DNA from 4 places in the Enterococcus sp. CR-Ec1 genome. Region 4 is predicted to be linked to each of the others. Evidence: predicted binding sites of a transcription regulator. Region 4 holds the regulator's gene; each other region holds the start of a gene.
What was found. The regulator LexA, encoded in region 4, represses DNA repair genes until DNA is damaged. The targets are predictions, from matches to a motif close to CNAACANNTGTTNG.

Region 1: a site for LexA is predicted at 3,369-3,382, ahead of CXM95_RS02310 (FtsK/SpoIIIE family DNA translocase). Genes of this name have one in related genera too.
Region 2: a site for LexA is predicted at 2,324-2,337, ahead of recX (recombination regulator RecX). Genes of this name have one in related genera too.
Region 3: a site for LexA is predicted at 2,792-2,805, ahead of CXM95_RS05730 (Y-family DNA polymerase). Genes of this name have one in related genera too.

Annotation. Positions count from the first base shown of each region.
Region 1 is NZ_CP025223.1:470,534-476,045, forward strand. Features, by position in the region: gene CXM95_RS02290 (cobalamin-independent methionine synthase II family protein) at 1-488, shown strand, start outside; T-box leader at 615-849, shown strand; gene CXM95_RS02295 (amino acid ABC transporter permease) at 1,157-1,801, shown strand; gene CXM95_RS02300 (amino acid ABC transporter ATP-binding protein) at 1,814-2,446, shown strand; gene CXM95_RS02305 (amino acid ABC transporter substrate-binding protein) at 2,460-3,263, shown strand; gene CXM95_RS02310 (FtsK/SpoIIIE family DNA translocase) at 3,429-5,512, shown strand, end outside.
Region 2 is NZ_CP025223.1:2,152,846-2,158,357, forward strand. Features, by position in the region: gene ntdP (nucleoside tri-diphosphate phosphatase) at 1-278, opposite strand, end outside; gene mutY (A/G-specific adenine glycosylase) at 372-1,523, opposite strand; gene recX (recombination regulator RecX) at 1,516-2,310, opposite strand; gene rlmD (23S rRNA (uracil(1939)-C(5))-methyltransferase RlmD) at 2,425-3,801, shown strand; gene glyS (glycine--tRNA ligase subunit beta) at 4,131-5,512, opposite strand, start outside.
Region 3 is NZ_CP025223.1:1,188,029-1,193,540, forward strand. Features, by position in the region: gene CXM95_RS05710 (CCA tRNA nucleotidyltransferase) at 1-21, shown strand, start outside; gene CXM95_RS05715 (thioesterase family protein) at 29-397, shown strand; gene CXM95_RS05720 (hypothetical protein) at 465-923, shown strand; gene CXM95_RS05725 (hypothetical protein) at 958-1,233, opposite strand; gene CXM95_RS05730 (Y-family DNA polymerase) at 1,377-2,765, opposite strand; gene CXM95_RS05735 (VOC family protein) at 3,020-3,406, opposite strand; gene fosX (FosX/FosE/FosI family fosfomycin resistance hydrolase) at 3,471-3,881, opposite strand; gene CXM95_RS05745 (hypothetical protein) at 3,952-4,203, opposite strand; gene rpmG (50S ribosomal protein L33) at 4,534-4,683, opposite strand; gene CXM95_RS05755 (ABC transporter substrate-binding protein) at 4,821-5,512, opposite strand, start outside.
Region 4 is NZ_CP025223.1:1,801,762-1,807,273, reverse strand. Features, by position in the region: gene CXM95_RS08675 (glucosaminidase domain-containing protein) at 1-191, opposite strand, end outside; gene tkt (transketolase) at 564-2,561, opposite strand; gene CXM95_RS08665 (DUF896 family protein) at 2,662-2,901, opposite strand; gene lexA (transcriptional repressor LexA) at 3,038-3,658, shown strand; gene CXM95_RS08655 (hypothetical protein) at 3,788-4,000, shown strand; gene CXM95_RS08650 (adenine phosphoribosyltransferase) at 4,076-4,588, opposite strand; gene recJ (single-stranded-DNA-specific exonuclease RecJ) at 4,600-5,512, opposite strand, start outside.

The sequences.
Region 1 (5,512 bases), 1.3 Mb from region 4:
ATGACGGCTTAGAAGCGTTAGCCGATGAATTCGTGGCGATCAACAACGAAGTCGCTGATTACGCCCACGAATTAGGATTAAAAGTCTGGACCCACAATTGTCGCGGCAATTACCAAAGCCGCGCGGCAGCCAGTGGTACCTATAAAGCGATCGCCGAAAAATTCTTACGTGATCAGCATTATGACCGCTTTTTCCTAGAGTGGGATGATGACCGTGCCGGTGATATCTCGGCTTTAGAAGCGCTGAAAGATCGTCCAGAAGTGGAGGTTGTCTTAGGCTTATTATCCAGCAAAACCGCCACATTAGACGATGAAGAGCGAGTGATTGCCTTATTAGACAAAGCTAGTCAAATCATTCCTAAGGATCGGCTTTATCTTTCTCATCAATGTGGCTTTGCCTCTTGTGACTGCGGCAATGAGCTTTCGACTGAGCAGCAATGGGCAAAAATCAAGCAAGGGCAAGCCTTAGCTGAAGCATACTTCGGTTAAGCAGTTGCGTCTTCTTTTCCCTGAATCTTCCCCTCGAAATCGGTGCATGCGACAAAGTTTCGAAAATTTCAGAAAAAATGTTTGACATTTTCTTTAAGAGCGAGTAAAGTAAGACACAACTTAATGAAACAGACATCGAAAAGAAGAGTAGCAAGGCTTGCTGTTTGAAGAGAGTCTCTGGTTGGTGCAAAGAGATAACGCATGGTTGTGAAACACATCTTGGAGTCGTTTTTCCGAAAGAAAAGTAGGAGAGACCGGGTTTGCCCGTTACAGCAGCAGTCATTGATTGATGACTTTCTGAGTTCAGTTGCTGTGAAGCACTGATAAACAAAGGTGGAACCGCGTTGATAACGTCCTTTAGCTGTAATGGCTAGGGGACGTTTTTTTTCTCTTTTTTTGCGGCTCACCGAAAACCGAAAGTGGAAGGGTCACAAGGACTGCACGAGGCCTTTTCCTGTGAAGGAAAGGCAAATTGAGGTGGAACCACGTATCTAGCGTCCTCTGGCAAATGCCAGTGTGCGCTTTTTTTGTTTTTCTTTTTTAGAAAAATGAAATTTGCCAGTTGCCCTCACCAGCCAACGTGCAGCGCCACATAAGCATCGGAGTAAGCCGTCGCTAAGCTGTTTTTCTGCCAAGCGAAATTGAAACCTATCAAGGAGGAAGTCACCATGTTTGAGTATTTAGTCAATGTTATGCCCCAACTGATTTCAGGAACTGGAATCACCGTTAAATTGTTCGCACTGACCTTAATCGGGTCCATTCCCTTAGGCATCTTGTTGGCCTTTGTTTTAGCCAGTCGCCTGCGTATTTTGAAATTGATCGTGCAAGTCTACGTTTGGTTGATGCGAGGAACGCCTTTATTGCTACAGCTGATCTTCGTATTCTACGGTCTGCCGATCTTAGGGATCGTCTTTGACCGCTTTGAAGCAGCCTTGATCGCCTTTATTATCAATTACGCTGCTTATTTTGCCGAGATTTTCCGTGGAGGGATCCAATCGATTCCAGCCGGACAATACGAAGCCGCGAAAGTCTTGCGTTTGTCCCCAATCCAAACGATCCAAAAAATCATCATCCCACAAGTCGTCAAGATCACCCTGCCATCTGTCGGCAATGAAGTCATCAATCTTGTCAAAGACACATCTCTGGTCTACATCTTGGGCTTGTCAGACGTGATGCGAATCGGAAAAATCGCCATGGAGCGAGACAGTACCTTGCTTCCGTTAGTTGGGGTCGGCTTGATCTACTTGGTGATGACGGGCGTCTTCACGTTATTGTTAAAACAAATCGAGACCAAACTGGACTATTACCGTTAGGAGGAACCACGTATGTTAGAACTAAAACAAGTATCAAAATCATTTGGCGCTAAAAAAGTCATCGATCAGCTAGACCTGACGATCGAAGACGGCAGTATCTTAGCGGTGGTCGGTCCTTCCGGTGGCGGGAAAACCACCTTGCTTCGGACACTGGCTGGGTTAGAAACGATCGATTCTGGAAGCTTTTTGCTGGATGGCAAAGCCTTTGATCCCACCGACACAAAAGAACAAGAACAAGTCGTCGGTGTCGTCTTTCAAGACTTCCAATTGTTTCCGCACTTGTCGGTTTTTGAAAACATCACTTTGGCACCAAAAATGGTGCTGAAACAAGACAAGGCCGCGTATACAGCAAAAGCCGAACAGTTGGCAGAAAAACTAGGGTTAAGTGACCTACTAGGCCAATATCCCTTCCAATTGTCCGGGGGACAGCGGCAACGAGTGGCTATTGCACGAGCGATGGCGATGAATCCCAAAGTGTTGGCTTATGACGAGCCTACCAGTGCCTTAGATCCAGGCTTGAGACAGCAAGTCGAACAGCTGATCTTGGATCTGAAAAAAGAAGGAGTGACCCAGATCGTGGTGACCCATGATTTGGTTTTTGCCGAAAATATCGGCGATCAATTATTAAAAGTAGCAGGAGAATAAGGGGGAGAAAAAAATGAAAAGATTACTATTGACGGGAATCGCAGCAGCAAGTGTATTTTTATTAGGGGCGTGCGGCAGCAGTAATGACACCACAACCAGTGCCGCTGACAAAGAAGAAGTGATCGTCGGGCTAGACGATACCTTCGTACCGATGGGCTTTAAAGACGACCAAGGCAACATCGTTGGGTTTGATGTGGATTTAGCCACAGCGATTTTGGATCTAACAGGAACCAAAGTCAAATTTCAACCAATCGATTGGTCCATGAAAGAAACCGAACTAAGCAATGGCACCATCGATATGATCTGGAATGGTTATACCAAGACCGCAGCTCGTGAAGAAAAAGTATTGTTTACAGATACTTATATGGAAAACAAACAAGTCTTAGTCACAGCAAAATCAAGCGGCATTACTAGCTTTGATGATATGGAGGGCAAAGTCTTAGGTGCCCAAGAAGGTTCTTCTGGTTATGAGACCTTCAACAACCAACCGGAAGTTTTGAAGGATCTCGTAGACGGCAATGACGCAACCTTGTATGCCAGCTTTAATGAAGCCTTTATCGATCTAGAAAACGGTCGGATCGACGGTCTTTTGATCGACCGCGTCTACGCAGAATATTATTTGACTCAAACAGGCAAAACCGCTGACTTCAACGAAATCGAAAGTCCTTTTGAAGCAGAAGATTTTGCTGTAGGTGTGCGGAAAGACGATCAAGCCATGGCAGATAAAATCAATGATGGTTTGAAAGAATTGCAAGACAATGGTACCTTTGCTGAAATCTCTGAAAAGTGGTTTGGCGAAGACGTCACACCAAACTAAAAAACAAGTCAACAAGAGGCACTGGCTGCTTAGCAGCTGGTGTTTTTTTCATCATTTAAGAAATTTTCGCTTAAATTCCAACAGCTAACCAAAATTTCTCACAGGAAAACTTTTGTTCGCCTTCTTTTTTCGTTATAATAGGGAAAGATGAAAAGAGGGATAGAAATGGCGCAAAAAAAACGCGCAAAGAAACGCAAAACAAAAAAACAACAAAAACAGCAAGAGAAATTAATGCTGGTCGGCGTCGGCCTGCTCTTTGTCTTGTTTTCGATATTTGGCTTTTTCCATTTAGGTTTTTTAGGAACCTTGATTGCCAACGGGTTTCGGATCGTTGGCGGAAACACGTACCAATTTTTGAGTGTTGCCCTAGCTGCTTATGGTGTCTGGTTAGCGATCAAAACGACCGATGCTCGGTTTAAGAGTATTCGGCGAGTGATTGGCTGTGTATTGGTGTATTTTGGCTTACTGATCATCCTCCATGCGCAAATCTTTAGTAATGTGGTGGGAGAACAAGCCAATGTCTTCCAAACGACGTGGATGACGCTGTTAGGCGATATCCGGCGCAGCCAAGTGACCCAAAATGTCGGGGGCGGAATGATTGGCGCCATGCTTTATGGGGCGACCTATTTTCTTGTTTCCCAGATCGGCAGCTACATCATCGCTGTTTTACTCATGCTGATCGGGGCGTTCTTGTTCAGCCAAATGAGCAGCCACGAGTTAGTGGAGCACCTGCAAGTAGCTGGTGACAAGCTGCAGCGGTTGTTAGAAGGCTCTCCAGAAAAGCAAGCCGAACGAGAAGCCCGCAAAGCGGAACGAGCAGCAGAGAAACAAGCGGCGAAAGAAGCCAAAAAAGAAGCCGAGCGAGCAGCAGTCATGGCGGAGATCAAAGAAAAGAATCAAGTCCGACCAATGACAGAAGACGAAAAATCAGCAAAAGAACAGCAGATGCAAGCGCCAGCTGATTTTGAACCAGAGCAGCTGAGCTTTGTACCCATCGACCACTTCCAAGAATTGCCGCAAGCGGCGGCACCAGAGGCCGCTCAAGCACCGCATCCAGCAGGAAACAAACCGGGACCAAGCAAAAAGGTCAACGAAGACGGGGAGATCCTCGATGACGATGGTGAAGTATTGGAATTTGAGATTTCGGAAGAAGCTGAAAATCGTGATTATGAATTGCCTTCAGCGCAATTACTCGATTCGATCCCTTCAACGGATCAAAGCAGCGAGTACAAAAAGATCGAACAAAATATTGGTGTGTTAGAAACCACCTTCCAAAGCTTCGGTGTTGACGCAAAAGTCGTCAAAGCTAGCTTAGGACCAGCAGTAACCAAATTCGAAGTTCAACCAGCAGTAGGGGTCAAAGTCAGCAAAATCGTCGGGTTGACCGATGATATCGCCTTAGCCTTGGCCGCCAAAGACGTCCGGATGGAAGCGCCGATCCCAGGGAAATCATTGATTGGGATCGAAGTTCCAAACAGCGCAGTCAGCATGGTTTCATTCCGAGAAGTGATCGAAGCCCAACCAGATCATCCAGATAAACTATTAGAAGTACCTTTAGGACGCGATATTTCTGGCCGTGTCCAAACGGCAGACTTAACGAAAATGCCCCATCTCTTGATTGCCGGATCGACCGGGAGTGGGAAGTCCGTAGCCATCAACGGCATCATCACCAGTATTTTGATGCGGGCAAAACCCCATGAAGTCAAACTGATGATGATCGACCCGAAAATGGTTGAATTAAATGTTTACAATGGGATTCCCCATCTCTTGACACCCGTTGTGACCAATCCTCGCAAAGCGGCGCAAGCGTTGCAAAAAGTGGTCAAGGAAATGGAAGAACGCTACGAAAAATTTGCGGCAACTGGGGTCCGAAATATTACTGGCTACAACGATTTAGTAATCAATAAGAATTTAGAAGATGGCGAAAATCGTCCGATCTTGCCATTCATTGTGGTGATCGTTGATGAGTTAGCTGACTTGATGATGGTTGCTAGCAACGAAGTCGAAGATGCCATCATTCGTTTGGCACAAATGGCGCGGGCAGCTGGTATCCATATGATCTTAGCAACGCAACGACCAAGTGTGGATGTCATTACAGGGATCATCAAAGCCAATGTTCCATCACGGATGGCGTTTGCTGTTTCCAGCGGTGTCGATTCTCGGACCATCATTGATGGGAACGGGGCCGAAAAACTGCTGGGCCGCGGCGACATGCTGTATCTGCCGATGGGTGAGAACAAACCGATTCG
Region 2 (5,512 bases), 350 kb from region 4:
AAATACGGTGAAGCAAGATTACAATAATAGGAAACCCCCTTTTCTCGAATCATTGCAATAACATTAAACCAGTATTTTTTATGAAAATATACAATTGCTGGTTCACGGGTAACCCAGCGTCTTCCATCTGATTCGGTCACTAATGTATGATCGTTGACCCCTATCACTGAGAATTCACTGGTCTTTAAGACCATCGTATCCCGCCACGTTCGATGCAAATTGCCGTCATGTTTGTAGCTTTGAATGCTGACAAACTCTCCTTCTTTTGGAACTCGCATAGCAACCCTTCCCTCAGCAAGAAAACTTGCGTTTTGTTTGGGTGTTCATTACACCGACATCGTTAATATTATAGCAATAAAAGAAAGCTTTGCCTAGAAATCTTTATCGAGTTTCTGATATTTCTTTAATTGATCCACCAATTTCTGCTGGGGTTTTGGGAAAACATAGTTTTGAAAGGATTCTTTTGCTGCCCATTCGCTGTCTTGTAACGTGAGCTCTCCACGTTTTCTGCCGTAAAATAAAAGGACGTGCCATTTCAAATGACTAAAGATATGGGTGATCTCGCCAAAATGTCGTTTTTGCCAAACTACAGGCAGATCAGGAAAAATTTCGAGCGCATCATCTTCGGCAATCAAATCCAACTGCAGCTGCTCCTCTTTTGCCCATGTTTGCTGCAGAGCCTCGTACTGTTCTTTCGTCACTTCTACCAAAGGAAAATGCCACATAGAAGCTAATAAGCCTGTTTCAGGTCGCTGCACGAGTAAAAACGAGCCTTGATCTTCGATGGCGCCTGCGATGTAATAGACATCTTTTGGCTTTGCTTTTTTCGATTTCACTGGAAAGTCTGTTTGTCGATTCTCCGCATAAGCAAGACAATACTGACTGATGGGACACTCTTCACATTTCGGTGTAGTGGGTGTACAGATTCGTGAGCCAAGATCCATCAAGGCTTGATTAAACTCACCAGGTTCATCGGGGGAAATGATTGTTCTCATGGCCTCGTCAAAGGGAGCTCGGCTGCTGGCTTTGGCAATATCTGCTTCGATACAAAACAAGCGGCTAACGACCCGCATGACATTACCGTCGATTGCCGGTTCTGGCAAACCAAAAGCAATGCTGCCAATGGCACCAGCTGTGTAGGGACCAATTCCTTTTAATGAGCAAATCTCTTCAATTGATTGGGGCATTTCTCCGTCGAATTCGGCAACGATTTGCTGTGCAGCAGCCTTAAGGTTACGGGCACGAGAGTAATAACCTAAACCTTCCCAAACCTTTAAAAGCTTTTGTTCTTCGGCTACCGCCAAGTCTTGGATCGTCGGGAATTGTTCCATAAAACGATAGAAATAGCCAATCACTGTTTCCACTCGTGTTTGTTGAAGCATGATCTCTGAGATCCAGATTGCATACGGATCGTTGGTCGCCCGCCAAGGCAGATTGCGTTTTTCTTTATGATACCAAGTTAAAAATGTTTCTTGGAACGTCTTGATTTTTTCTTCATCCCAAGTTTCCCATTGCTTACTCATCCATTACTTCCTCATCTAAGAATCGTTGTATATCATCGATGGCAAACCCTTTTTGATAAAGGCCTTGCTTGATCTTCATTTTTCGTTTCATCAAGGGCAATCGCTGATGCCGCCGCATAAGTCGGGCACCTTCTCTTTGGAGCGCTTCATTTTCTTGGTCCTCATCTTTTTCCATTGGTAATTCATCCAAAATCATCTGAATGACTCCTTGATGAAAACCTTTTTGCATCAAATGCATTTTTATCTTTTGGATCATTTCTTTATGACTTTTGTTGTGAAAACGACGCATCGCTTTCTCAGCCGTATGATAACCGACTTCAAACTGCATTTCCTCGGTATACAAAGGCAATACTTCTTGAATCACAGGATCTTTCAAGCCTTTTTTTCTCAATTGCTGACTGATTACCACGGGTCCTTTATCGCTCATGCGGACTTGGGTGCGAATGTAGCTCTCTCCGTAGTTTTTGTCATCGATCAGATTCAGCTCTTTCAGCCGTTCAACGACTAAGTCTCGGTCTTGTTTTTCGATTTCTTTGTCTTTCAAATAGGTACGGACTTCCATTTCAGAACGCAGCTGATAGCTGATATAGTTCATGGCTTGCTGCAAGCCTAAATCAAACCCCGCACTTTTTTTGATTTCTTTTAATTCTTCTTCACTCAGTTCCTTGCCTTTTAATAGCCGAAAACGGACCAAAAGATCTTCTGAGACCCGCAGTGTTTCACCTTCTGATGTCGCCACTTCATAAAATGGTCCTTTTCCTTTATTGATACGAATAATTGTATTCATCTTCTTCACCTCGCGAACGTACATTCTATTTTACCACAACTACGATGAAATTCCTTCTAATCAAGCTGAAAAAATGTGGTAAAATGAACTGACTATTTTATTTAAGGAGTTCACATGGCAAATATACAAGTCCAGCTTGGACAAAAACTACAACTAACGATCAAACGCTTGGGGATCAACGGAGAAGGCATCGGGTATTACAAAAAGCTGATCATCTTTGTTCCCCGTGTTCTGCCAGGGGAACAGATCATTGCCGAAGTCACGAAAGCCTCTCCCCGCTTTGCTGAAGCCAAGATGACCAAAATCATCAAGCCAAGCAGCGATCGCATCCAACCACCGTGCAAGTTTTACGACCGGTGCGGCGGCTGCCAATTGCAGCACTTAGTCTACGACAAACAATTAGACTTCAAAAAAGACCTATTGAAACAAGCACTTGAAAAATTTAAGCCAAAAGGTTACCAACAGTTTGAACTAAGGGATACTTTAGGCATGGATGTTCCTTGGCATTACCGCAACAAAGCACAATTTCAATTGCGTTACAACAGTCAAACCAAACGAATCGAAGCGGGTTTATACGAAATGGAGTCTCATCGCTTAGTCGCCATTGATGATTGCCTCGTACAAGAACAAGATACGCAAAAAGTGATCAACGGCATCGTCCAATTGTTGAACAAATACCAGATCCCGATTTACGATGAACGAAAAAATAGCGGGATTTTACGAACATTGATGGTTCGCATCGGGATCGCCACTGGCGAAGTCCAAGTTGTTTTCATTACCAATTCTGTCAAACTGCCGCAAAAAAATGCGCTGATTCGCGAGATCAATCAGCGCTTGCCGCAAGTCGTTTCCATCATGCAAAATGTGCAAAACAAAAAAACGTCCGTCGTCATGGGAGAGGAAACGATTCATCTTTGGGGCAAAGAAGCAATCGAAGAACGGTTGAATGAACTGACATTCGATTTGTCCGCCCGCGCATTCTTCCAGCTGAATCCACAGCAAACCAGCGTCTTGTATCAAGAAGGGTTAAAAGCCCTTGACTTGAGCAAAAATGAAACAGTTGTTGATGCTTACTGTGGTGTGGGGACGATTGGGTTGAGTGTGGCACCTTATGCCAAAGAAGTCCGCGGCATGGACATTATTCCTCAAGCGATCGAAAATGCCCAAGAAAATGCCCACCGTATTGGTGCCCAAAATACCCATTATGAAACGGGAACTGCTGAGGAGCTCTTACCAAAATGGTTCAATGAAGGCTTCAAACCTGATAGCATCATTGTTGATCCGCCAAGGACAGGCTTGGATGAACGATTATTGCAAGCTTTGCTGAAACAACCACCGAAGAAGATGGTCTATATATCTTGTAATGTTTCTACTTTAGCAAGAGACTTAGTCCAATTAGCCAAAGTGTTTCACGTAGAATATCTGCAATCAGTAGATATGTTTCCACAAACCGCACGCTGCGAAGTGGTGGTAAAATTGACCCGCAAATAAACATTCGCCTGACAAATCATTTTGTGATCTGTCAGGCTATTTTATTGCACCTATCGTTTCAGCGTATTTTCAATGGAAAAATGAATCGGTCTGTATGATGAGAATCTTTGTATCATTATAAGCATCATCAAATCCCCAATCATTAAAGCCGAAGAATCGTTCGATCCCTTGAAAAGTAATGGGTCAAAATGTTTTTTATTATATAATATTTAACACTGCAAGAAAGCAATTCTAAGTACAAAAAAAATCGAGAAACATAGAAAAAAAGCCAGAACTGATTCTTTCAGTTCCAGCTTTTTTATTTAGAAATGTGCAACTGCAAGCTTCTTCTATTTTGTAATCAAAGCATCTAAACTAGCCACTGCCAGACTCATCTTCGCGATTTTATCCAACAAGGCAAAACGGTTGCGGCGAATCTGTTCATCTTCCACCATGACCATTGTTTGATCAAAATAAGCTTCAATCAATGGGCGCAGTGCCACTAAGCTTTGGTAGTTTTCTTCCATCGTTTGATGTGGGAACTTGTTCTCTACTGTTAAGACCGCTTCATACAAGGCAGTTTCAGAGTCGTTTTCAAACAAGGCAGGATCAATTGCTGCTTGTTCCAATTCGGCTTTTTTCGCTAAATTGATTACTCGGGTCAAGGCTTCCATCGATGGTTTAAAGTCGGTGTCTTGCAGATGTTCTCTTAACATCTGAGCCGTTTCAAATAGCGTACTGATATCTGCTTGGCGTGCGCCTAAAACAGCTTCAATGACATCATGACGCGTATTTTTGCTGAGTAAGAATTGACGCAGACGGCCTTTCACAAAATCAGTCACTTGTTCTTGACCTGCGGCAAGTTGAATACCAAAAATTTCCGGTTGGGCATTAATAGCTTCACGAATCTCTTCTTGTAACTGAGCAAATGGGAAATACCAGCGTTTTTCAGCTAGGATGCGGATAATTCCGTAAGTTTGCCGGCGGAGTGCGTAAGGATCGTTTGAACCACTCGGAACCATATCGACAGCGAAGAACGCAAGCAAGCTGTCCAATTTATCCGCAATGGCTAAAACAGCCCCGATTTTCGATTGCGGCAGTTCACCTTCTGCTGAGATTGGCATGTAGTGTTCACGAATCGCTTGGGCAACTGTTGGTTTTTCTCCTTGGATCAAGGCATACTTTTCCCCCATGATTCCTTGCAATTCAGGGAATTCTCCCACCATATTTGTCACTAAATCAAATTTATAGATTTGAGCTGCCCGTTGGAGATCAGTCAGTTCTTCTTGTGTTAAACCAACAGTATTCCCGATGATTTGTGCAGCTAATCCAACACGCTGCATTTTTTCATACAAACTGCCAATTTTTTCGTGGAAGGTGACTTGCTTAAGCTTTTCCACGCAATGGTCGATGGTCAATTTTTTGTCCTCATTATAGAAAAACTCAGCATCTTCTAGACGGGCGGTCAGTACTTTTTGGTTTCCTTTGATGACATTATCAATTTTCACGGCATCCCCGTTGCGGGCAGAGATGAAATGCGGCAGCAATTCTCCATCAAGGGTGCGGACATCGAAGTAGCGTTGATGTTCTTTCATAGAAGTAACTAACACTTCTTCAGGTACAGAAAGATATTTTTCTTCAAAGTCCCCTACAAAAGCTGTTGGGTATTCAACCAGATTTGTCACTTCTTCGAGTAGGTCTTCATCTAAATCGATCCGCCAGTTGTTTTCTT
Region 3 (5,512 bases), 610 kb from region 4:
TATTTAGCGAAGGAGGGATAACTGAAGAATGGAAAGCAAAAAAGACTTTCTCGTTGACCTTCAAGACACTGCGGCTGTTTTGGGTTCTGGCGGTTTAGCGGTTTTAGCAACCCCTCGACTGGTCGCAATGGTGGAAAACACCTGTTGGGAAGCCCTTGAGCCTACTTTAGATAAAGGGTTTACCACCGTTGGTACAAAGTTTTCGATCGATCATTTGAAACCTTCGCCAGTCGGAGCGACAATCACAGTTCTTATACAATGGGAAAAAGAACAAGGATTCCAGTTTGATTATCAGGTGACCGATGGGGCGCAACAACTCATTGCCAAAGGGACTCATCAACGAGCGGCGGTGGAAATCTCTCGGTTTATGAAAAAAGTCAACGAAAACCAAAGTTAATTTGTGTCCCAGTAGCGACTATGTGTTAGAATTAAAATGTATTATTAATAAAAAGGAGCGTTTTGTCATGGCTAGAGAAATGAAAGCTTTAAAATTTTATTTCCGTAATGGAGAAACATGGACGATCGAGCGCCGTTACATCGGTGACTTATGGATCAAACAAATCACGACCAGTTTTGGCCGTATCCACGGAAGCGAATTCGTTGAGATTCATCCATGTGCTGGGTTCAAAATTGAAATCTTCCAAGAAGGCGATCATGTGGCAACACATGACATCAACTTAGGCGGACTTGAATTAGGGATGTTTGCTCGTGCGTTGAAATATGAAGATATTGAACGGATGGAAATTCTTTACCGTAACGGTACACCGGATCTTGTTTATTTCCCATACAAGGACAAAGATACGGAAGGATTGGATAATGTATACCAATCAACAAAAATCAGTGAAAAAACGAAGAGTCTGTATATCGTGATCGACCCAAATCAAACGGTTGATGATGTTTATCAAGAACATTTCGAAGAATAAGAAAAACGCAGAACCAGTTGGTTCTGCGTTTTTTTTAGAATGTTTCTTGGAACATATCCGTATACTTTTTTAATAAAAGATAATCTTCGGCATATTCATCCTTTAAAACGATTGTATCGCCAAAGAAACTCTTACGAGCATGTTGAATGATCCGATGCTGAATATCTTTTTCCAGAAGGTAATCGATCTCAGACTGTTTCAGGTTTTGTGCAGCAGTCGCCCGATTCTTTTCTAAATATTGCAGCAAATCGTACTCAAGGTGTCCCGCACCATTGATGACTCGTTTGTATTCGATTTTGTCAATTTTCATCTGCTCACACTCCTTGCTATTAAAGTACCTTAGAAAGAAGTAAAGGGGGAGATGGGGGCCTCGAAATTACATAAATCTTTAAAAAATGGATCGTTTGTTAATGTTATCTTAAGATTTGTCATCGAAAAGGAAAGAAAAACGAGTCAAGTGCCGGTATTTTTTGAACCATCAGCAAACGGTTCTTTTTGCTGATGGACAGGTCCTATGTTGGCGATCCCATCTAGACCACCAGCGTGACCACCGACTAATTTGCTGCGTGCAATGGCACGAGCGCCTTCCATTCGGCTTGTGGCATGAACGATCGAAGTGAAGCCGTATTTCTCACGAATCTTATCGATGATCAAATCTAATTTACGCTGGCGTAATTGCGTTTCTGCTTGCTCAAAAAGATCCAGCTGGACATTTTCTGTATAAACCAATTTTGAATAGGTGATACCGATGTGGCGAACGACTTGCCCGGTATAAAATTTTCGAAAGAGAAATAGGCAATGAGCAACAAGCTTACGTGTATTGTCAGTTGGCGGGATTTTCATTTGTCGGGAAAAGCCAGAGGCAGTTTCACCAAAGGCTACGCCGATGTAAACATTGATACAAGCGGTCTGACAATGATGGCGGCGAATTCGAGCGGCAACTTGCTCTGCCATTTCCTTGATGACGATCTCGATTTCTTCTTGTAAATAATAATTGCGATGTAGGACCTGACTATTGCCGTAGCTTTTTTCCATGACCTGCGGTGTCGGTTCGGCTAAAATGGTGCGGTCAATGCCGTGAGCGTGATGGTAGAGCTGCTCACCAATGATTCCCATGCGACTGCGCAAAAGATCAGGACTGGCATGAGCCAATTGTTCAATAGATTCAATCCCCATCAAGTGAAGTCGTTTTTCTGTGCGTCGACCGATTCCCCAAAACTCAGTCATGGGGCTGATTTGCCAAACTTTTGTCGGGACATCTTCGTAGGTCCATTCGGCAATCAAGGAACGGTTGTGTTTGGATTCGTTATCTAAAGCTAGTTTTGCTAACAAAGGATTGTCACCAATACCGATGGTGACATACAATTTCGTTGTTTCGTAAATGTCTTTTTGAATTTGCTGGGCAATCAGCCAACGTTTTTCTTCGCGAGAAATCGTGTTATCAGGAATGAAAAGATCCAGTGTACGGGTCAGATCCATCATCGTTTCGTCGATTGAATAGAGCAGCAAATCATCTTGTCCAACATATTTGCGAAAGACATCATTGACTTTGGTGTTTTCTTTGATATAAAAACTCATACGTGGCGATGCTTTGTACAAATCGGGATGCGTCGGCAGATTGTCATTGCGGGTCACATTTGAAATTCCTAAAGCCGATTTTGCCTTTGGGGAAGCCGCTAAGATTAAGCCGTTTCCAGTATTGTCAGAATGAGACATGACGACCAGCATCGCTTGGATAGGGTCTAAACCGCGCGAGATGCATTCGACAGAAGCATAAAAACTTTTGACATCGATAAATAAGATATCGCGTTTTGGCTCGAGCGCATAATTAAAACCACCCATTTTTATCACTCCTTACCGAGATTATACGAACGTTTGTTCTTTTTTGTCAAGCGAACAGGAGCGGATGGGTGGATTTGTTTTTTTATAGAGAGGTTATTTTTGGCTTATAATGATGGGAAACGTTGTTTTATAAGGGATACATTCATTTCAGGTTATCAGAATCCGATTGGACATAAAAACGTGATTTTGTCTTTTTACCCGAAGGTGTGATTAAAAAAACAGCCGATCCATTGGACCGACTGTCGTAGCTTAAATCAATTTTCGGCAGGTAGCATTGCAAACAAACTTAAGAGATTGCCGTCTATATCTTTGACGATGGCATAGCGTTGCCCCCAAAAGGCACACCAAGGTTCTTTGAAAGACTGATACCCGGCAGCTACGACTTTTGCATGAAGGGCATCAACCTCTTCAGGGGAATCACATAAAAAGGCTAATTCAATTGTGTCACCAACAGTCATTGGTGCATGTCCGTAGATCCCGGCAACCATCTGGCGGCTATTCAAAGAGATGCGAACCCCGTCGTTTGCTAATTCCATATAATCTTCTGAGTGCTGACCTAATGGCGTGAAGCCAAGTACTTGATAAAAAGCCAGTGCCTGTTCCATGTTTTTTGTGATAATACCAACCATATCTAGTTTCATTGTTTTCTTCCTTTCTTGTGGGAATTCTTTCCATAACAGTCAATGCAGTTGCTAGCAATGAAGATTACCTCGTTTCTGTCAGACGGTAATGGTGCAACCGTTCAGCCAACGTACCAGTATGTAGTTCAAACAAATGGTTGTCATCGTCGTAAAAGTAAATGGAAGCACCTTCGCCTTTGATACGAGAACGATCTTTTTCGATCTTCAATCCTAGTCCTTGGATGCGCGTAATCAAGGAATCGATTTGAGTTTGATCGATTTTAAAGGCAATATGGTTATACGTTTTCGGCAGCTTCTGGGAGGCATCCTCCATAACAGCAAGCCATAAGCCATCGATCAAAAAGAATTTTTCTGGGAAGTAAGAATGGGGCTGGTCTCGGCTATCATAAATTTCCTCTGCTTCAAACAATGTTTCCAGCATCGTTGTCGTCTTTGCTAAATTCTGTACGATCAACGTGATATGGGAAATCTCCATCGCATCAACACTCCTTCGTTATGACGAAATAGGGGGAAGAGAAAAAATTAGTATCAAAATAAGCATTATGTTAGTGATTGTAAAATACCAATAGGAAGAGCAGAACATAAAACAGTGCATCAGTTGTGCAAGGAATAACTTTCTTCTTGTATTTTGTCCAAAAGAAGACATTTATTAAGAAGAGGATAATCACTGTCGGTAAGCTAAAGGTCCAAGCAGGGTGTTTAATGAAAATGAAAAGCATATTTCCAATAAGAGCAAAAAGAAAAGCGCCATAAAACAGACGATAGTTACTAGGTAGATACGTAAAATTGCCAAGCATGGGTTCACCTCCTATAGGCAGTATAGCATGAAAGGATCGACTGGCACTCAAAGTATATTGAAAGGACAGCTAGAAGAAAAAGCTAGTTCATGTTCTATGTGCCGCCTTTGTTGAACATTAGTTTCTTTTTTACATTATACATTAAAATTTATTTATACGTCGCTTCAAAGAAAAAGTTGGCTCAAAAGTTCAAAGCAAATAAGTGAAAATAGGGGAGTGGTTGTGTAAATAGGGAAATAAAAATGCAGCAGCTATCATTGCAAAATGTCTGAAAAAAAAGAAGTTCGCAAACGCCTTGGTTATCAGCGTTTGCGAACTTCTTAAATAGTATTATTTTGTTTCGCGGTGTAAAGTAACTTTTCTTTCACGTGGGCAATATTTTTTCTTTTCCAAACGATCAGGATTGTTACGTTTGTTTTTGTTTGATAAGTAGTTGCGTTCTTTACAAGAAGTGCACTCTAATGTGATGTTTACGCGCATGATTTTCCCCCCTAACGATACAAGAATCCTCTAAGAAATCTCTCAGACTAAAATATAATAGCATGTTTTGTGCGGGAATGCTAGCTTTTTCCTGAAATTTGTTAAGTAGTTTTACTTGACGAATTACTTGAAACGCATTAGTCCAATTTGCTCTGGATATCTTCGATCATTTTGGTATAGGCGATCGGACCGTTGTAGAGCCAGCTTGATTCAGGACCGAATTCCCATAAATGATTGTTTTTGACTGCATCAAGATTTTGCCAGACTTGTTCGCTGAAAAAATCAGCGCCTTTATCACTATTCACTAAAATCAAGTAATCGGCATCCAATTCTGCCAATTTTTCCAGAGAAACGGCAGACCAGTCAGCAGTGGCACTTTCACTGATTTCTGAAACAAGCGAGGGAACTTCAAAACCGAGTTCGTGATACAGCAGTTGACCACTTGATTTTGTTTCTGAAACCATGAAGACAGAATTATTGACCACCCATAAAACAGCAATTGACTTGCCTTGGATTTGATCAGCGTACGTTTCCTTGGTAGTAGCGACTAAGTCATCATAATCAGCTTCTACTTGGGCAGCTTCCTCTTCTTTGTGTAAGACCTTTGCGATATCTGTCAGACGTTCACGCCAGGTTACTTCCTCGCCATTTGTGACCACATAGGTCGGCGCGATCTTACTGTACTGATCATATTTGTCGCCTTCCACCATGGAATTGCTATCCATCAGCAGCAGGTCTGGCTCAAAGCTCAAGACATCTTCATAGGGCAGATCATAGTTGATTCTTGGCACATCTGCTAGTTTGTCTTGCAAGTATGCTTGATCACTGT
Region 4 (5,512 bases):
ATGAACCCTGAGATGTCCTGCGTCGCATATTGATTCTCAGCAGCTTGTACCTGTTGAGGAACGAAAGTGACCGTCATTGGCGCTAACATCATTCCTGCACCCATCAAAGAGACCACCGCCTTTTTACTAGGTCTTTTCATCGTCTTCTTTGGTTGATGATGTCTTTCACTTCTTGTTTGATAACTTCCCATCTTTTTCCTCCAGTAACTGTACGTTTTTTCAAATAAATCAATACAGCTATTATACGGAAAAATGCCTAGCAGTGCAAACAATGTTCACTTCCGACCCGACAAAAGACTTTTAAAAAACTTCCTGGACATCCCTCTCAGTTTGTTAATCACTGAGAAGTTTTTAAAAAAACTATTAGAATGGGGTTGTATTGCTTCTCTCTTACTATTTAAAAAAGTCTATATCTTGTGGTGAAACCATTTTTCAGAAATCTTAGCCACTACTACCTTAAATAAGTCACTCTGGCACTTTCAGAGTGAGCAGTACTCGAAAAAAACACGCTCGAAAATCGAAAAGATTCTCGAACGTGCTAGCTTTGATTGATTGTCGATCAATTAATCGATTGATTTAAAAGTATTCACAACATTTTCAACACTAAAGCCGAATTCTGCTAATACTTTGTCGCCAGGTGCTGATGCACCGAAGTGATCGATCGCGATCACTTTTCCATGGCAACCGGTGTAACGTTCCCAACCAAATGGGGAAGCCGCTTCAATCGCTACCCGTTTCTTCACTGCTTTTGGCAAGACGCTTTCTTTGTATTCTGAGCTTTGTGCTTCAAACAAATCAAAGCTTGGTAAGGAGACCACCGATACATCGATGCCTTCTTCTGCCAATTTAGCTTGTGCTTGGACCGCAAGATTCACTTCAGAACCTGTGGCGATCAAAATACCCGCTGGTGTTTCACCAGCTTGTTTTGAAATCACGTAACCACCTTTTGCGACATTTTCATCCGCACCGGTTTGCGTGCCTTCGATCACTGGTAGATTTTGTCGGCTTAAGACTAAGACCGTTGGTTTATCCGTTGTTGTCATAGCCAGTTTCCAAGCAGCACGGGTTTCGTTGCCGTCTGCTGGACGAATCACTTGGACATTTGGCATGCAACGGACGCTAGCTAATTGCTCGATTGGCTCGTGGGTCGGTCCATCTTCCCCAACCGCCACGGAGTCATGTGTCAAGACATAGATCACAGGTGCATGCTGGATCGCAGACAAGCGCACCGCTGGACGCAAGTAATCAACGAAGACGAAGAAGGTCCCGCCATAGATTCGGGTACCGCCATGCAATTGGATGCCGTTCATGGCTGCCGCCATCGCAAATTCTCGGACACCAAACCAAATGTTGCGGCCTTCGTATTGGCCAGGTTCAAAGTCTTTTTCTGCTGCCACCATCGTGTTGTTGGAGCCAGAAAGGTCAGCCGATCCACCCCAGAGACTAGGGACGGCTTTGGATAAGGCTTGGATCATCTCTTTGCTAGAAACCCGACTAGCTTGTGAGCTGCCAACTTCGTAGCTTGGTAATGTTGCATCCCAATCTGCTGGCAATTCACCCGCAAAGGCTTGTTTGAATTGCGCAGCAAGTTCTGGGTAGGCTGCTTCATAGGCACGGAAGGTTTCGTTCCAAGCGGCTTCAGCTTTTTGCCCTTCATCGATCATGGTTTCTTTGAAGCGCGCGGCAACTTCTTCAGGTACGGTAAATTCTGGGTATTCCCAACCATAAATCGCTTTAGCTGCAGAAATGCCTTCGGCACCGATCGGCGCACCATGAACGGCAGAGGTGCCTTGATTTGGCGCACCGTATCCGATCACAGTCTTGATTTCGATCAAGGTTGGTTTGTCGCTTTCAGCTTTTGCTTCGTCGATCGCTTTTGAGATTGCTTCTAAATCATTGCCGTCTTCAACGAGAATGTGTTGCCAGCCATACGCTTCAAAACGCGCACCGACATTTTCTGTAAAGGCTTTTGAAGTCGGACCATCTAGGGAAATGTCATTTGAATCGTACAAGACGATCAGTTTATCTAATTTCATGTGACCCGCCATGGATGCAGCTTCTTGCGAAACACCTTCCATCAAATCCCCATCGCCACATAAGGCATAGGTATAGTGATCGATGACTTGATACTTGTCGCGATTGTAGGTTGCAGCCAAGTGGGCTTCGGCCATTGCCATACCGACTGCCATGGCGATCCCTTGTCCTAAAGGTCCAGTGGTTGCTTCCACGCCGTCTGTGTGATCGACTTCTGGATGTCCTGGCGTGCGGCTATCCCATTGACGGAAGTTTTTTAGATCCTCAATGGTCACATCGTAACCAGACACATGCAACAAGCTGTACAATAACGCCGAACCGTGTCCAGCAGACAAAACAAAACGGTCACGATCCACCCAGTTGCGAGAAGTCGTTGGATTGACTTTCAAGTGTTTGGTCCACAAGGCATAGGCCATGGGTGCTGCCCCCATCGGTAATCCTGGATGTCCTGAATTGGCTTTTTGTACGGCTTCGATACTTAATGTACGAAGGGTGTTCACTCCTAATTGATCGATTTTATCAAACAATGGTAGTTCCTCCTAATTTAGGTTTTTTTTACCTTTATTACATCTTTTATTATACGTGATTCAGATGCTTATTTCAATAGCAATGAAAAGGAATTCACAATTATCTGCCGTGGAGACCTTTTTTCTTTTGAATCTCTTTTAATTTCTCTGGTGTCACATCAGCACCTTCAGGATCAACGATCTTCATTCCTTCGATATGGTGACGCATTCCTCCACGAAAGGCGGTTAAATACTCGTCACGTAGAACTTTTTGTTCGTTCGTTTCTGCCTCAGTCAAACCCTCTGTTTTTTTCTTGTTGGCAAGTTCATTGATTCGAGCTAATTTTTCTTGAGATAGCATATTCGTTCCTCCTTTTCCCTCTTGATTTTACTACAAACTAGCGAATAAAAACAATAGTGTAAAAAGCGAACATTTGTTTGAATATTCGATATACCTATGGTACACTAATGTTATCAAATGAAAGAAGGTGTCAGTTTTGGCAAAACGAACAGAAAATCGACAAATCGAAATTCTTAAGTTCATTCATACCCGTGTCACTGAAAAAGGCTATCCGCCGACTGTTCGCGAAATTGGCGAAGCCGTTCAGTTATCTTCTACCTCAACTGTTCATGGCCATTTGTCCCGACTTGAAAAAAAGGGGTTGATCTTGCGAGATCCTACAAAACCCAGAGCCATTGAATTAACTTCTTCCGGTCTTGAAAAAATCGATGTTCAGCCAGCATCCATTCCGATGCTTGGTGTCGTAACTGCGGGAGAACCGATTTTAGCAGTGGAAGATGCATCCGATTTCTTTCCAATTCCGCCAGATTTAGCAAATAGTACCGGTAGTTTGTTTATGTTGACGATCCGAGGAGAAAGTATGATCAATGCTGGCATCCTTGACGGCGATCAAGTGATCGTTCGCAAACAACAAAGTGCGCAAAATGGTGATATTGTGATCGCTATGACAGATGAAGATGAAGCTACTTGCAAACGATTCTATAAAGAAAAGAATTACATTCGTTTACAACCGGAAAATGATTACTTAGAACCAATCATTTTGCCTGACGTAACGATTTTAGGATTGGTTGTTGGGTTGTATCGACATCTGCTTTGATGCTCAACGAGCTGACTAGGAAATCTTCGTTTTTACGAAGATTTTTTTTCTTTCCTCTTTACAAACCGAACAAACATTCGTATAATAAGTATACAAACATAAGTTCGTATTATTTAAGGAGTGAATGAGATGAAAGCAGTTCGTCGATTTGGTTTTATGTTATGGGTTTTATTGATGGGTATTGTTATTGGCTATTTTGGCGTTCTAAGTGCTGTTCTGATTTTTTGTCCTCTAATGATGCTTTGGTTCATGCTATGGGATGAAAAGAAATTCCGCCAAGCAGAGCGCAAACGTAACCGCCATTATTATCACGATCATGATTTTTATCGTTACGAACCATGATCCTTCCCCTACATACGCCATAAGGCAGAAGAAACAAAAAAGGACTCCTGCGAGTCCTTTTTTGTTTCTTCTTTTTTAGTATTCCATTAACGTCTTGATTTCAACACCTTGGATTTTATCTCTTCCATGTAAATCCATTAGTTCGATCAAAAAGGCACAGCCCACAACGATACCGCCTAGTTTTTCTACGAGTTCAATCGTTGCTTTGATCGTTCCGCCAGTTGCTAGTAGATCGTCACAAATCAAGACACGTTGTCCTGGTTTGATAGCATCGGCATGCAACGTCAAAACATCCACGCCATACTCTTTTTCATACTCTGCTTCAATGGTTTCCCGTGGCAATTTGCCTTTTTTACGTACTGGGGCAAAGCCGACACCTAACTGGTACGCAACTGGGCAACCAACGATAAATCCGCGGGCTTCTGGTCCTACCACCATATCGATGCCTTTTTCTTGTGCATACTCAACGATCTGCTGTGTCGCATAACGATACGCTTCTCCATCAGCCATTAGCGGCGAGATGTCCCGAAAAATAATTCCCTCTTGGGGATAATCCGGAATACTAGCAATATACTCTTTTAAATCCATTTTTTTTCCTCCTAGACTGTCAACCACTGACGTAGGGTTGATAAATCACTCATTAATAAAAATTCTTCTGTTTTGATCATTTTTTGTCGTTGCTGATACAAATGACTCTCTGTCAGCGGACGAGAAACAGGATCAGCCGTTTTATTCAAAACACCATCTTGTATTGTAACAAATTCCAGCTCAGAAAACACCTGAATCATAAAAATAAGTAATTTTTCTGGAATTTTTAGATAGTTAGCGACCATCTTTAATTTGTAGCGAATATCCAAACGAGGCTGCTGCTTGATCAATTGAAAAAGCCGACCATATTGCTCTCTGGTTCCTACCCCGTCTAAATAGGCATCTTCCGTCGAGTAAAACACAAACGCAATTCTTGAAGCATGAAGCGCTTGAACGACCTCTTTGATCACAGCAATATCAGCAGGACAATCTAAAAACGCGATCTCTTGGAACGGACCAGCACAAAATGTATCTTTCACAGCAGCCACCGAGTCGAATAAGATCGTTTGTCCACAAAATCCTTGCAGCTCTCGAGGCAGTTTCTTATTGAAAACGACCCCTAATGTTTCATTTCCCAGAGAGACACCTTGCCGACTCCTTTTCGAACGATAATCAAACAACTGCAGCCCTTCCACTGCAAAGTCATCCAACATCAGCTGCGGTTTTTTGTTGCCATTCCATTCATTGATTGAAAGCTGACCGACGATCGATAGTCGATCATTTTCAAACTCTACTGAGTCTTTTCCAAAACCAAAGCCAATCACATCTAGCTGTAGATTGGACTCATCTGTCATCACTAACTTCAAGTGCTGGTTTTCGGTACCAATCTGGCGGGCATTTTGAGTCGATAAATTGGAAAACAGAAATTTCGGTAACGGATTGTCCGTTCCGAAAGGCGCTAAAACGTTTAAAGACTCAATAAAG